One region of the Rossellomorea sp. FS2 genome, then DNA from elsewhere that is predicted to be linked to it. Evidence: riboswitches for the same ligand, from Rfam matches in the RefSeq annotation. Region 1 holds a riboswitch; each other region holds the start of a gene.
What was found. Region 1 has a riboswitch for cobalamin ahead of ACNA6I_RS00235 (hypothetical protein). Riboswitches for the same ligand answer to the same signal wherever they lie in the genome.
Positions count from the first base shown of each region.

Region 2: it holds a riboswitch for cobalamin, as region 1 does, so the genes downstream of both, ACNA6I_RS04950 (ABC transporter substrate-binding protein) here and ACNA6I_RS00235 (hypothetical protein) in region 1, are expected to answer to the same signal.
Region 3: it holds a riboswitch for cobalamin, as region 1 does, so the genes downstream of both, ACNA6I_RS08420 (ribonucleoside-diphosphate reductase subunit alpha) here and ACNA6I_RS00235 (hypothetical protein) in region 1, are expected to answer to the same signal.

Region 1 covers NZ_JBLRVS010000001.1:33,319-37,059, forward strand. Annotated here, with positions in the region: gene ACNA6I_RS00225 (YwqG family protein) at 1-370, shown strand, start outside; gene ACNA6I_RS00230 (hypothetical protein) at 625-957, opposite strand; cobalamin riboswitch at 1,086-1,269, shown strand; gene ACNA6I_RS00235 (hypothetical protein) at 1,405-1,947, shown strand; gene ACNA6I_RS00240 (ABC transporter substrate-binding protein) at 1,913-2,875, shown strand; gene ACNA6I_RS00245 (biotin transporter BioY) at 2,971-3,531, shown strand; gene ACNA6I_RS00250 (GNAT family N-acetyltransferase) at 3,588-3,741, opposite strand, start outside.
Region 2 covers NZ_JBLRVS010000001.1:920,962-924,702, forward strand. Annotated here, with positions in the region: gene msrA (peptide-methionine (S)-S-oxide reductase MsrA) at 1-377, opposite strand, end outside; gene ACNA6I_RS04945 (PadR family transcriptional regulator) at 406-960, opposite strand; cobalamin riboswitch at 1,127-1,309, shown strand; gene ACNA6I_RS04950 (ABC transporter substrate-binding protein) at 1,415-2,365, shown strand; gene ACNA6I_RS04955 (FecCD family ABC transporter permease) at 2,328-3,386, shown strand; gene ACNA6I_RS04960 (adenosylcobinamide amidohydrolase) at 3,383-3,741, shown strand, end outside.
Region 3 covers NZ_JBLRVS010000001.1:1,619,035-1,622,775, reverse strand. Annotated here, with positions in the region: gene ACNA6I_RS08430 (hypothetical protein) at 1-89, opposite strand, end outside; gene ACNA6I_RS08425 (SurA N-terminal domain-containing protein) at 181-951, opposite strand; cobalamin riboswitch at 1,486-1,667, shown strand; gene ACNA6I_RS08420 (ribonucleoside-diphosphate reductase subunit alpha) at 1,812-3,741, shown strand, end outside.

The DNA of each region.
Region 1 (3,741 bases):
CCTGGCGGAATTGACAAGTGAAACGATCAGCGCAGGCGACTATCGCTTCGAGAAGGTGTTCGGGAAGGAAAGCTGGGATCTGTTTGAATCCATGACCGATGATGGGGAAGAGGCCGACGCCCTCATGGATGAGTTCTATGAAACCCAAAGCGGCTTCGGACATAAGATCGGAGGATATCCGGGCTTCACACAGGAGGATCCGCGTCAGTATGAAGATCAGGACCATGCACTGCTGCTGCTGCAGATCGACTCGGATGATGAAGTGGACATGATGTGGGGCGACTGCGGCATTGCCAACTTCTTCATAAAGAAAGAAGATCTTAAGAAGAAACAATTCGGCAATGTGGTCTATAACTGGGATTGTTCATAAGACGAGCCGGCATAGCAAAACCCGAATTCATTTGCCTACGATCAGGCTAGTGAATTCGGGTTTTTAATTTTTTGGAACAAAAGAATTTCATTGATTCCAGCGGTTGATTGGAGTGCAAGACGTAGACTCCTGCGGGAGAGTAGCTAATGTGAGACCCCGCAGGCCCGCCGAGGAGGCTCACGGGCTACCCGTGGAAAGCGAAGTCTTGCACGGAAATCATGAGCGGCATAAAGAACCTACACTGATCGTGCTCGTCATTTTTCAATCTCTTCATAGAGGAGGTATCGTTCGTCAGAAGTCTTGGCGATGAGATAGGTGCTGTGGTCCTTTACATAATAAAGATCCGTCCCCTTCTTCAGATGATTCGCCGTGTAGTCTTTTTCAGGATGGAACTCATCCCCGATCTTCTCCTTGATCTCCCCTGCCTTCCCGTCGAGGGTGAGCGTCTTCTTGACAGGCAATAGCACATATCCCTTCCCGTTCAACACCAGCATATCCCCGTATCCACACAACTCGTAGCTCTTTTCTTCACTTCCGCACCCTGCCAGCAGCAGGGATATGAAGCTCAGTGGGATCAACCATTTCATGCCATCATCCCTTCTTGTTTGTTTGTCCTATTCATTCCTATTCAGATACGGACAGGTTCATGAAAGGGATTTGAAAAAATAGGGACACTCCATATGGGCTCACATGGTATAATGGTCCTTAAGTGAATAGACCTTCGCAGAAATCAGGTGCGCTCGCGCATAAAGGGAATCCGGTGAAAAACCGGAGCTGTTTCCGCAACTGTAAGTGCTGACGAACCAAGGAAAAACCCACTGTTCCATCAATGAACGGGAAGGGCCTTGAAGTAGGATGATGCACAAGCCAGGATACCTGCCTGATTTCCATCGTATTATGCTCTTCGGAAGTTAAGGGGATGGTGCGGCTTGATGCATCTTTTATTTTGATGATGATTGCCGGCCGTTTGGCTGGTTTTTTTTATGCCCGTTTCCGGTACGATCGGTGATTCACTAAAAGAGAAGAAAGGGAGGATGAACGTGGGGAAAAAGGATTTCAGATACATCTGTTATCCGTATATGAGGGAGTCCCAGTCGACGGTCGATTTCGAGATCCGGACGGATTCCCTGGCAACGAGGATCGGTCAGGCTTCTTCATTGACAGAGGGGGCAGTCCGTGAAGATCTGCTTTATCTTTGCGAGATGGCTTATCACCTGAATGGTTCGGTGCGGGGGGAGATGGCCATCTCCCTCCAGGATCTGCAGCGATTGAGCGACCTGTATGACACGTACGTGAACGAAGTGGAAGAGGAAATCCGAACATTCCTGCTTCCTCAGGGATGCTACGCGGCTACGGTCCTTCATACGTGCAGGAGCGAAGCGAAGAAATCGGTCAGGGCCCTCCATAAGGTAAGCCTCGAACAGAAAGTGGACAATCTGCTGTTCAAATATGCCCATCTGCTGGCAAATGTCCTGTTCGTCATGGCCGTGTATGTGAATAAATGTGAAGGGGTGAAAGAAATCCCCTTTATCAGCAAGTCCTATGGACTATCAAAATCAGGCAAGGGAGAACAGTGAGATGAAAAAACATGCATGGATCGGATTGTTCATCAGCTTTGGTCTCATTCTATCAGGATGTGGGACCGGTGAAGAAACAGCATCAACAAAAAAAGAAGAAAAGTCAACTGTCTATAGCGTCAAGGATGACCGCGGGGAAGAAGTCACGTTCAAAAAGGTTCCGGAGACCGTCGTTTCCCTGCAACCGAGCAACACAGAGATCCTGTATGCCGTAGGGGCAGGGGATAAAGTGGTCGGGGTGACTGAATTCGATCATTATCCGAAGGAGGTGGAGGATCTCGAGGTCATCTCCGATTCCATGACCGTCAATGCGGAAAAAGTGATTTCCCTGGACCCAGACGTCGTGATCGCCTATACAACAGGTGATGATGCAGGGATCAAGCAGCTTGAAGATGCGGGCATTCCGGTTTTCGTCATCCAGTCTGCCCAAACCTTTGACGACGTTTACGGCGATATCGAACAGGTGGCAAAGGTAATGGGGGCCGAAGAGAAGGGGAACGAAGTGATTGAAGGGATGAAGAAACAAATCTCCGATGTCGGTGAAAAAGTCCAGGCACTTGACGAAAAAGAAAAAGTCTATTTTGAAATCAGCCCCGCTCCTGAGATCTATACGGCGGGTGGAACGACCTTCCAGCAGGAGATCCTCCAGGCTGCTGGTGTGGATAATGTATTTGCCGATCAGGAGGGCTGGCCGAAGCTCGGGGAAGAAGAAATCATCAAACGGAATCCTGCGACCATTCTGACAACGGTGAACTATGTGGAAAATCCCGTAGATGAAATCAAATCCAGGACCGGCTGGGACACGATCGACGCCGTAAAGGATGACCGGGTCATCTATCTTGATTCCGATGTCATGTCCCGACCGGGCCCGAGGATCGGTGAGGCAGTCGAAATCACGGCCAAGGCTGTTTATCCGGACCTTTTCTAGAATTCATTCAAAATAGTGTAAAAGAAAGCCTTTTCAAACTCGCTTTTAATATGTAAACTAATAATATAATTAAGTTTACATATTTCAAGGGGTGTATGGAAATGGATCGAGACAGGTTGAGAATGATTATTCAGTGCGGGGTGTTTGCAGCGATCACGGGAATCTTTGCGCAAATCGAAATTCCCCTGCCCCTCGTGCCGATCAGCGGGCAGACGTTGGCAGTGGGGCTGACGGCGACGATTCTTGGGAGCCGCTACGGGGCTTTTGCCCTCGTCGGATACACCGCCATTGGGGCAGCCGGACTCCCGGTGTTTGCAGGGATGAGCGGAGGAGCCCATGTCCTGGTCGGTCCGACGGGAGGGTACATCGTTGGATTCATCGCGGCGGCCTATGTGACAGGATTGATCTTGGAGAAAACCTCTTTCACCCTGCCCATGGCCATGGTGGCCAATCTGGTCGGGATGGTCGTGACCCTGATCCTGGGGACGATCCAGCTGAAGTTCGTGGCAGACCTTGGGTGGAGCCAGGCGATGGCAGCAGGGGTCTATCCGTTCCTTGTAGGAGGATTCATCAAGGCGGCCCTTGCCAGCTGGCTCGGGATCGTCGTACGCAATCGCTTGGTGCAGGCAAGATTGATCAAGCCGGCAGTCGCCTGAAGAGCGCTTTCGAACAAAAAAGGAAAATCCGGACGCATCTTCTGCGTCCGGATTTTTTAATAGCTGAACATCGACCAGTAGCCGATGTCACGAAATCCGATGCGTTTATAGATTTTGCCTGCATCTGGATTATCATAGAAGAGACAGAGCTCCTTTCCTTCCTCGAGCAGATCCCCCACAAGTTTGGACATGCACTTGCTTGCGTATCCT
Region 2 (3,741 bases), 890 kb from region 1:
TTGAACCGACCGCTTTCTTCAATCTGTCTTTTTGTTTCTTCTGCTGCATTCCGCTGTTCTTCATCATGATAAAAGATGGCCGTACGGTATTGATCACCGCGGTCCTGGAATTGCCCGCCATCATCCGTTGGATCGATTTGTGGCCAGTACAGCTCCAGAAGCCGTTCGTATGGGAAAAGCTCAGGATCAAATGTAATCTGAACCGCTTCATAATGACCGCTGTTTCCTTCTTTGACTTCTTTGTATGTCGGGTCCTTGATGTGACCCCCTGTGTAGCCGGAAACGATTCCGTGTATACCTGGGAGCTCATCGAAAGGCTTCACCATGCACCAGAAGCATCCTCCCGCGAATGTTGCCAAATGTGTATGTGCACTCATCAGTTCTTCCTCCAAATCATAGTAGTAGTCAAGATTCCGTATCCTCAGGAAGGGAATGAATCTCCTTGATTGCCCAATCACACCAGTCGACATACATCTGCGCGTACCTGATCCCATACTCTGCCGTCAAATACTCTCCAACCTGCCCATAACCGGGCTTATTGCCCTGAAACATTTGTTCCTTCCACTGCCCGGTCCCGGTGACCACCATTTCGTTATGCGCCTTCATCCGTTGAAGGAGAGAGATGGCTTCTTCTTTTGAAATGACGTGAAAGGCAGATGTCTTGATCAGGAATTCATCCTTGATCTTGGCTGGTTTGCTCTTTGTATGAATCATCCATTCTATCAGGTGGCGTTCTCCGTCAGGGGTGATGGTATATACCTTCTTATTCGGGCTGCCTTCCTGATAAACGATGTCATGAGTGGTAAGGTGCTCTTCCTCCATCTTCCCGAGTTCCTTGTATACCTGGGAGTGGGTCGAGCTCCAATAGTAGATTTGCTGGGTTTTGAATGTATGGAACAGGTCGTAGCCCGTCTGAGGTTGCTTGGCCAATAAACCGAGCAATGCATATCGAATAGACATAAAAAAACTCCTTATCATGTTGACGCGCTGGGCCATTGAATCTCGTAATAAGGTCCATTATATCATGAATGGGCTCTCAAAGCCCTTCCAAGACGGCGCTCGAGCTGCAGGATGTGAAAAAAGATTCACTATCCTTGTAAACTTGTGTATAATTCTCAGTGGATAATCTTACATAAAGATCATGGGTGAAGCGCTTGACGCCTCATAATAGGGAAGCCGGTTCAATTCCGGCGCGGTCCCGCCACTGTAAATGGGTTTGCTCCTTCAACGCCACTGTTTCGATGAAATGGGAAGGCGGAGGAGCGCATACTCATGAGCCAGGAGACCTGCCCATGTTCTGATCACACCGATCTACGCGGATAGAAGGGTGTACGGTGCTTGATGCATTTTACACTAACATCCCTGTTGAAGGGATGTTTTTCTTTCGCCTGGAACGAACAAGGAGGAGAAACGATTGAAACATTCAATCAAGATCGTATTAGCCCTGTTCCTAGCGCTTGGATTATTGACAGCATGTGGAACGACAGACAACAAAGCAGAGGAAAAATCCTCTGAAAAAAGCAGTGAATCCGTATCCGAACCGGTCACGGTAGAGGACGCACTCGGGGATGATATCACCCTGGAGAAAGCACCTGAAAAGATTGTCACCCTTATCCCAAGTAATACGGAAATCCTTTTTGAACTGGGACTCGGTGAAAACGTCGTCGGGGTGACCGATTTTGATAACTATCCGAAAGAAGCTGCAGATATTGAGAAGATCGGCGGAATGGAATTCAATGTCGAGAAGATCGTAGGGATGAAACCCGATCTCGTCCTTGCCCATGAATCCACGGCTGTATCAGCAAAAGCCGGTCTGGACCAGATCAGGGATTCCGGTATTCCTGTTTATGTCGTACGTGATGCATCCAGCTTTGATAAAGTCTATACGACAATCGAGAATATCGGAAAACTTGTTGGGGAAAATGAAAAGGCGGAAAAAGTCGTTTCAGACATGAAGGATGGAATTGAGTCCATCAAAGAAAAAACCGCTTCTGTAAAAGATAAGAAAAGCGTATATGTGGAGGTTTCCGGGGAACCTGAGATCTATTCCACCGGCAAGAATACCTTCGTCGATGAAATGCTTGCAACCATCAATGCCGACAATGTGATGGGAGATCAGGAAGGATGGATCAATGTAAGTGAAGAAGACGTCCTCGCAAAAAATCCTGACGTCATCATCACGACATATGGTGAGCAAGCCGTTCAACAAGTCCTTGATCGCAGCGCGTGGAAGGATGTACAAGCCATCAAGGACGAAGAAGTGCATGATGTGAACACCGATCTTGTGACGCGTTCAGGTCCAAGGATCGTAGAAGGAGTAGAGGAAATTGCCAAAGCGGTCTATCCGGAGCTATTCAAAGAATAAAATTTGGATCAGTTACGCTGCGTCCCTTGCTTTCCTTATCATCTCTATCCTGGTAGCCATCTCTGTCGGTACGATCCGGGTCCCGTTCATGGATATCCTCCAGATCATCGGGGCAAAAATGACTGGAAGAGCTGTACCGCCCGAGGTAGATCAGATGTTCATTAATATCGTTTATTCCATCAGGCTTCCAAGAGTCCTGTTGGCCCTGATCGTAGGAAGCTCCCTTGCTGTTGCGGGAGCTTCTTTTCAAGGTCTCTTGCGGAATCCCCTTGCCGATCCATACACGTTGGGTGTTTCCTCGGGGGCATCAGTGGGGGCGGTGGTCACGCTCTTCTTCCATTTGACGATCCCGTTCATCGGTCCGTTCACGCTTCCATTTTTGAGTATCCTGTTTTCCGTCGTGACCATTTTTATCGTCCTATGGTTTGCCCAAAAGGTCGAAAGGACGATGAAGGTGGAAACGATCATCCTGACCGGCATCATCTTCAGTTCGTTTCTGGGGTCCTTCATTTCCCTCATGATCGCACTAACAGGGGAGGAATTGAGGCAGATCATCGGATGGTTGCTCGGGAGCGTGTCCATGAGAGGATGGGAGTATGTGGGGATCGTCCTGCCATTCTTCGTGGTCGGCGTCCTCTTGCTGCTGCTCAATGCCAAAGAGTTGAACGGGATGAGCTTCGGGGAGGATCAGGCTCGCTACATCGGGATATCAGTCCAGAAAAGGAAGCTGCTGATCCTTATCTCCGGAAGTATACTCACGGGCGCGGCTGTAGCCGTTTCGGGTACAATCGGGTTTGTCGGCTTGGTGGTGCCCCACTTCCTTCGCAGGATCGTCGGTCATGACCATGTCCATCTCCTGCCGCTATCCGTACTGACAGGTGGAGGATTCCTCGTGCTGGCCGATCTTGTATCGCGGACCATCATTGCACCGACTGAGCTGCCTATCGGAGTCATCACTTCTCTGGTGGGTGCCCCGATTTTTGCATATATACTTCTGAAGAAAAGGAGGGCATCCATATGATGAAGGCAGACCGCGTATCGGTCGGGTACGAAGGAAGGAAGGTCGTCGACGGAATCAGTTTCTCCATCGGGGAATCGGAATTCTTTGGCATACTCGGTCCGAACGGAAGCGGTAAGACGACGCTATTGAAAGCCATGACGGGTCTTTTACCGTTGCTGGACGGGACAATCGAGATTGCCGGAAAATCCATCGATGCTTACAACGCCAAGGAGCTTGCCCGCATGGTAGCCGTCCTTCCACAGCTTTCGGGAGACACTTTTTCCTACCAGGTGAAGGAAACCGTCATGCTTGGCCGGTACGCCCATCAAAAAGGCTTCCTCAAGACGGTTTCCGAATATGACGAAGAAGTGGTGGG
Region 3 (3,741 bases), 1.6 Mb from region 1:
ATGGAGTCGACTGTCTGTTCCTTTTCAGGGTCTGGAATGTCCCGGTCGTCACTCTCTCGTTTAGGCTGAACGTTCTCATCTTTCGACACCGCAGTTCCTCCTTTCTGTTGTAATAGTGAAATACCCTCATATTCCGCTCGGAAACATAAAAAAGGACATCCTGGTGGATGTCCTTTTTTGTTAGATTTTTACGTCGACTTTTGCATCTTTCTTCAGATCTTCCACGTGTTTCACAAGCTGTTCTTGTTTCTTTTGCTGCTCAAGCTGTGATTTGATCTGCGGCTCTACATCCTCAAGTTTCGGTGCATCTTTAGAATCCTGGCCGCTTTGGCTAGTGTACTGTTCGTACATTTTTTTCACTTCGTCGTCTGTCACTTTTTCGGTCTTGATTTCTTTATCGACATATTTGGTATACTTGATGTTTTCGGCAATCTGATTTTTCAGTTCATCCATGGTGAATCCGGCATCTTTCATGGCTGCATTGAACTTTTTATCATCTTCATATTGCTTTTTGACTTCTTCGAGCTGCTTGTCCACTTCATCATCTGAAGCTTTATACCCTTTTTTATCGGCTTGTTGAAGTAGAAGTGTCTGACCTACAAGGCTATCGATGGTTTGTTCTTTAATCTGTTTGGCAGCATCCTTGGAGGTTGGGTCCTGACCCATTTGCTGATATTGCATTTGAGAAGAAGAGAGTACGTTGTTGTAGTCTTCCCCTTTGATTTTTTCATCATTTACGATGGCGACGACTTTATCGTTGTCGACTTTCTGCTTGTCCATCTTTTTTTGCATTTCTTTCATTTGTTTTGCTTGTTCTTCCTCGCTTTTTGCCTGTTCGGAGGATTTTTTACTATCATCGGATTTTTTTGCACTATCATCATTAGCTCCGCAAGCTGCGAGCAGCAGTACGGTCATAGCCGCTAAAAGGATCGTGAGTAAACGTTTATTCATAGTGATCTCCTTTCGAAACTGGGTTTCAAGCTTCTAAAGGGCATTTTAAAGGATTCCCGGAGAAAAAGAAAGTATTTGGGAGGATTAATTTCCTTGTAATTCCCTTGAAATAGAAAAGAAGCCATATAAAATGCGGGTTTATCGAAGACAAAACGTGTGACAGCCTGGTGAATGAAACATAACTGTAAGGAATTCGTGGTAAAAAAGGAGCCGCTGTCGATGGGGGTACCATCTCAGCGGCTCAAAATAATAGGGGACCTAAGAATACGGTCAAAACAACCTTCTATTGCATCATAAATGGATAACAGGATTTCCTCAAGGGAAGTCTGGCGCCATCTGGCCCGATATGGAAGGATTACATACTGTCTTGTTCTGCTCTTCTATGGAATTTAACGAAAAAAATAATTGTAGGCATAAATTCATCCTGCTTTCATTCTTTTCATTTGAGCTTCTCTGTTGTAAAATGTAGAAAGTTGGTTTAATATAAAAGACGCAACATATTGTGTTTTTCTTAAATTTCATAACAATATATTGTTTATAACCTATGATTGTGGTGTCGGATATCGACTTAAAAGGGAACCCGGTGAAATTCCGGGACTGTCCCCGCAACTGTAAGTGCAAACGAAAGAAGGAATGCCACTGTCCATCGGACGGGAAGGCCTTCGAGTAGGCAAAAAGCACAAGTCAGGAGACCTGCCAGGATTAGTACGTGTTATCTTCTTCGGGAATTGGGAGGATAGGCGAGGATTACCCTTGGCGTAGTATGCCTTGTGAATCTATCGTTTATGACTGCCCATCCTATGTGAATAGGATGGGCTTTTTTCATCCTCTCCCGACTAATAAAAGGGAGGAATATTAGTATGACATCAACCATTAACGGAACTACGGCATCCCATAGAGCGGAACGTCTATTAAGCGGGCTTCGGGAAAGCCATGAAGCATTGAATTGGGAGGAATACACTCAAAAGGTAGCCCTTTATACGGAAAATCAGCCAGGAGTGGAGGAAAAACAGCTTCTGCAGTTCTTGATCCTGTCTGCTGTTGAGCGTATTTCATCAAATGAACCTGATTGGACGTACGTGGCGGCCTCGCTATATTTGAAGAATCTCTACGCCATCAGTGCAAACGCAAGAGGTATGGAGCCTTATAAAGGCTTATATGAGCTTATCGGGACACTGACCGAGAAGAATCTGTATTCTACGAAATTACTGGATACATACAGCAAAGAGGAGATGGATCATCTCGAAAGTCTCATCCGTCCTGAACGGGATGAATTGTTCACTTACATAGGAATCGTCACCCTGTCAGAGCGTTATCTCACCAAGGATCATTCAGGGGTTTTATTCGAACTGCCGCAAGAGAGATTCATGATCATCGCCATGACGCTCTTGATGAATGAGCCGAAGGAGCACAGGCTCGTGCTTGTAGAGGAAGCCTATTGGGCCCTGTCCAACTTGTATATGACTGTGGCAACCCCTACCTTCGCCAATGCCGGCAAGAGCTATGGACAGCTCTCAAGCTGCTTCATCGATACGGTGGAAGACGATTTGCGCAGCATCTACGACAGTAATACGGACGTTTCCACATTGAGCAAGAACGGAGGCGGGCTCGGTATCTATATGGGGAAAGTAAGAAGTCGCGGAAGTGATATCAAAGGGTTCAAGGGGGTCAGCTCCGGTGTAATCCCATGGATGAAGCAGCTGAACAATACGGCTGTCTCCGTGGATCAGCTCGGCCAGCGCCAAGGGGCCATCGCCGTCTATCTGGATGTGTGGCACAAAGATATCTTCTCCTTCCTCGATACGCGATTGAACAACGGAGATGAGCGCCTTCGTACCCATGACCTGTTCACGGGCGTCTGTCTCCCTGATCTCTTCATGGAGCAGGTCGAGAATCGCGGGGACTGGTATCTGTTCGATCCTCATGAAGTGAAGACCATCATGGGCTATGCCCTTGAAGACCACTTTGATGAGGAAAAAGGATCCGGTACGTTCCGCGATAAGTACTGGGAATGTGTAAATGAGCCGGCTTTGTCCAAAGAAATCATCCCGGCGATCGATATCTTTAAGCGGATCATGATTTCCCAGCTTGAAACGGGCACGCCTTACATGTTCTATCGCGACAGTGTGAATCGTCAAAATGCAAATAGTCATAAGGGCATGATCTACTGCAGTAACCTTTGCACGGAAATCGCCCAAAACATGAGCCCGACTGTGATGGAAGAAGAAGTGGTCAAGGACGGGAAGATCATCACCTACAAAAATCCGGGAGACTATGTGGTGTGCAATCTTGCGTCCGTTTCCCTTGCAAGGACGGTACGGGATGGTCAGATGGAACGTGTCGTCACGATCGGGGTGCGGCTCCTGGACAATGTCATTGATCTCAATGATATCCCGGTCCTGCAGGCCCAGTTGACGAATGCACGGTACAGGGGTATCGGACTCGGTACATTCGGATGGCATCATCTCCTTGCCCTTGAAGGAATCAAATGGGAGAGCGATGAGGCGGTATCGTACTGTGACCATTTATATGAAGACATTGCCTTTTACACAATCAAGGCGAGTCAGGAATTGGCAGAAGAAAAAGGGGCATACCCTTACTTCCCGGGATCCGCTTGGGAGACTGGCGCCTACTTCACCAATAAGGGGTACGAAGGCGAGAGATGGTTGGAGCTTAAAGAAAAAGTGGAAAGCGCCGGTATCCGCAATGGATACCTGATGGCTGTCGCCCCGAACTCTTCGACATCCATCATTGCCGGATCGACGGCAAGTATCGATCCACTGTTCAGAC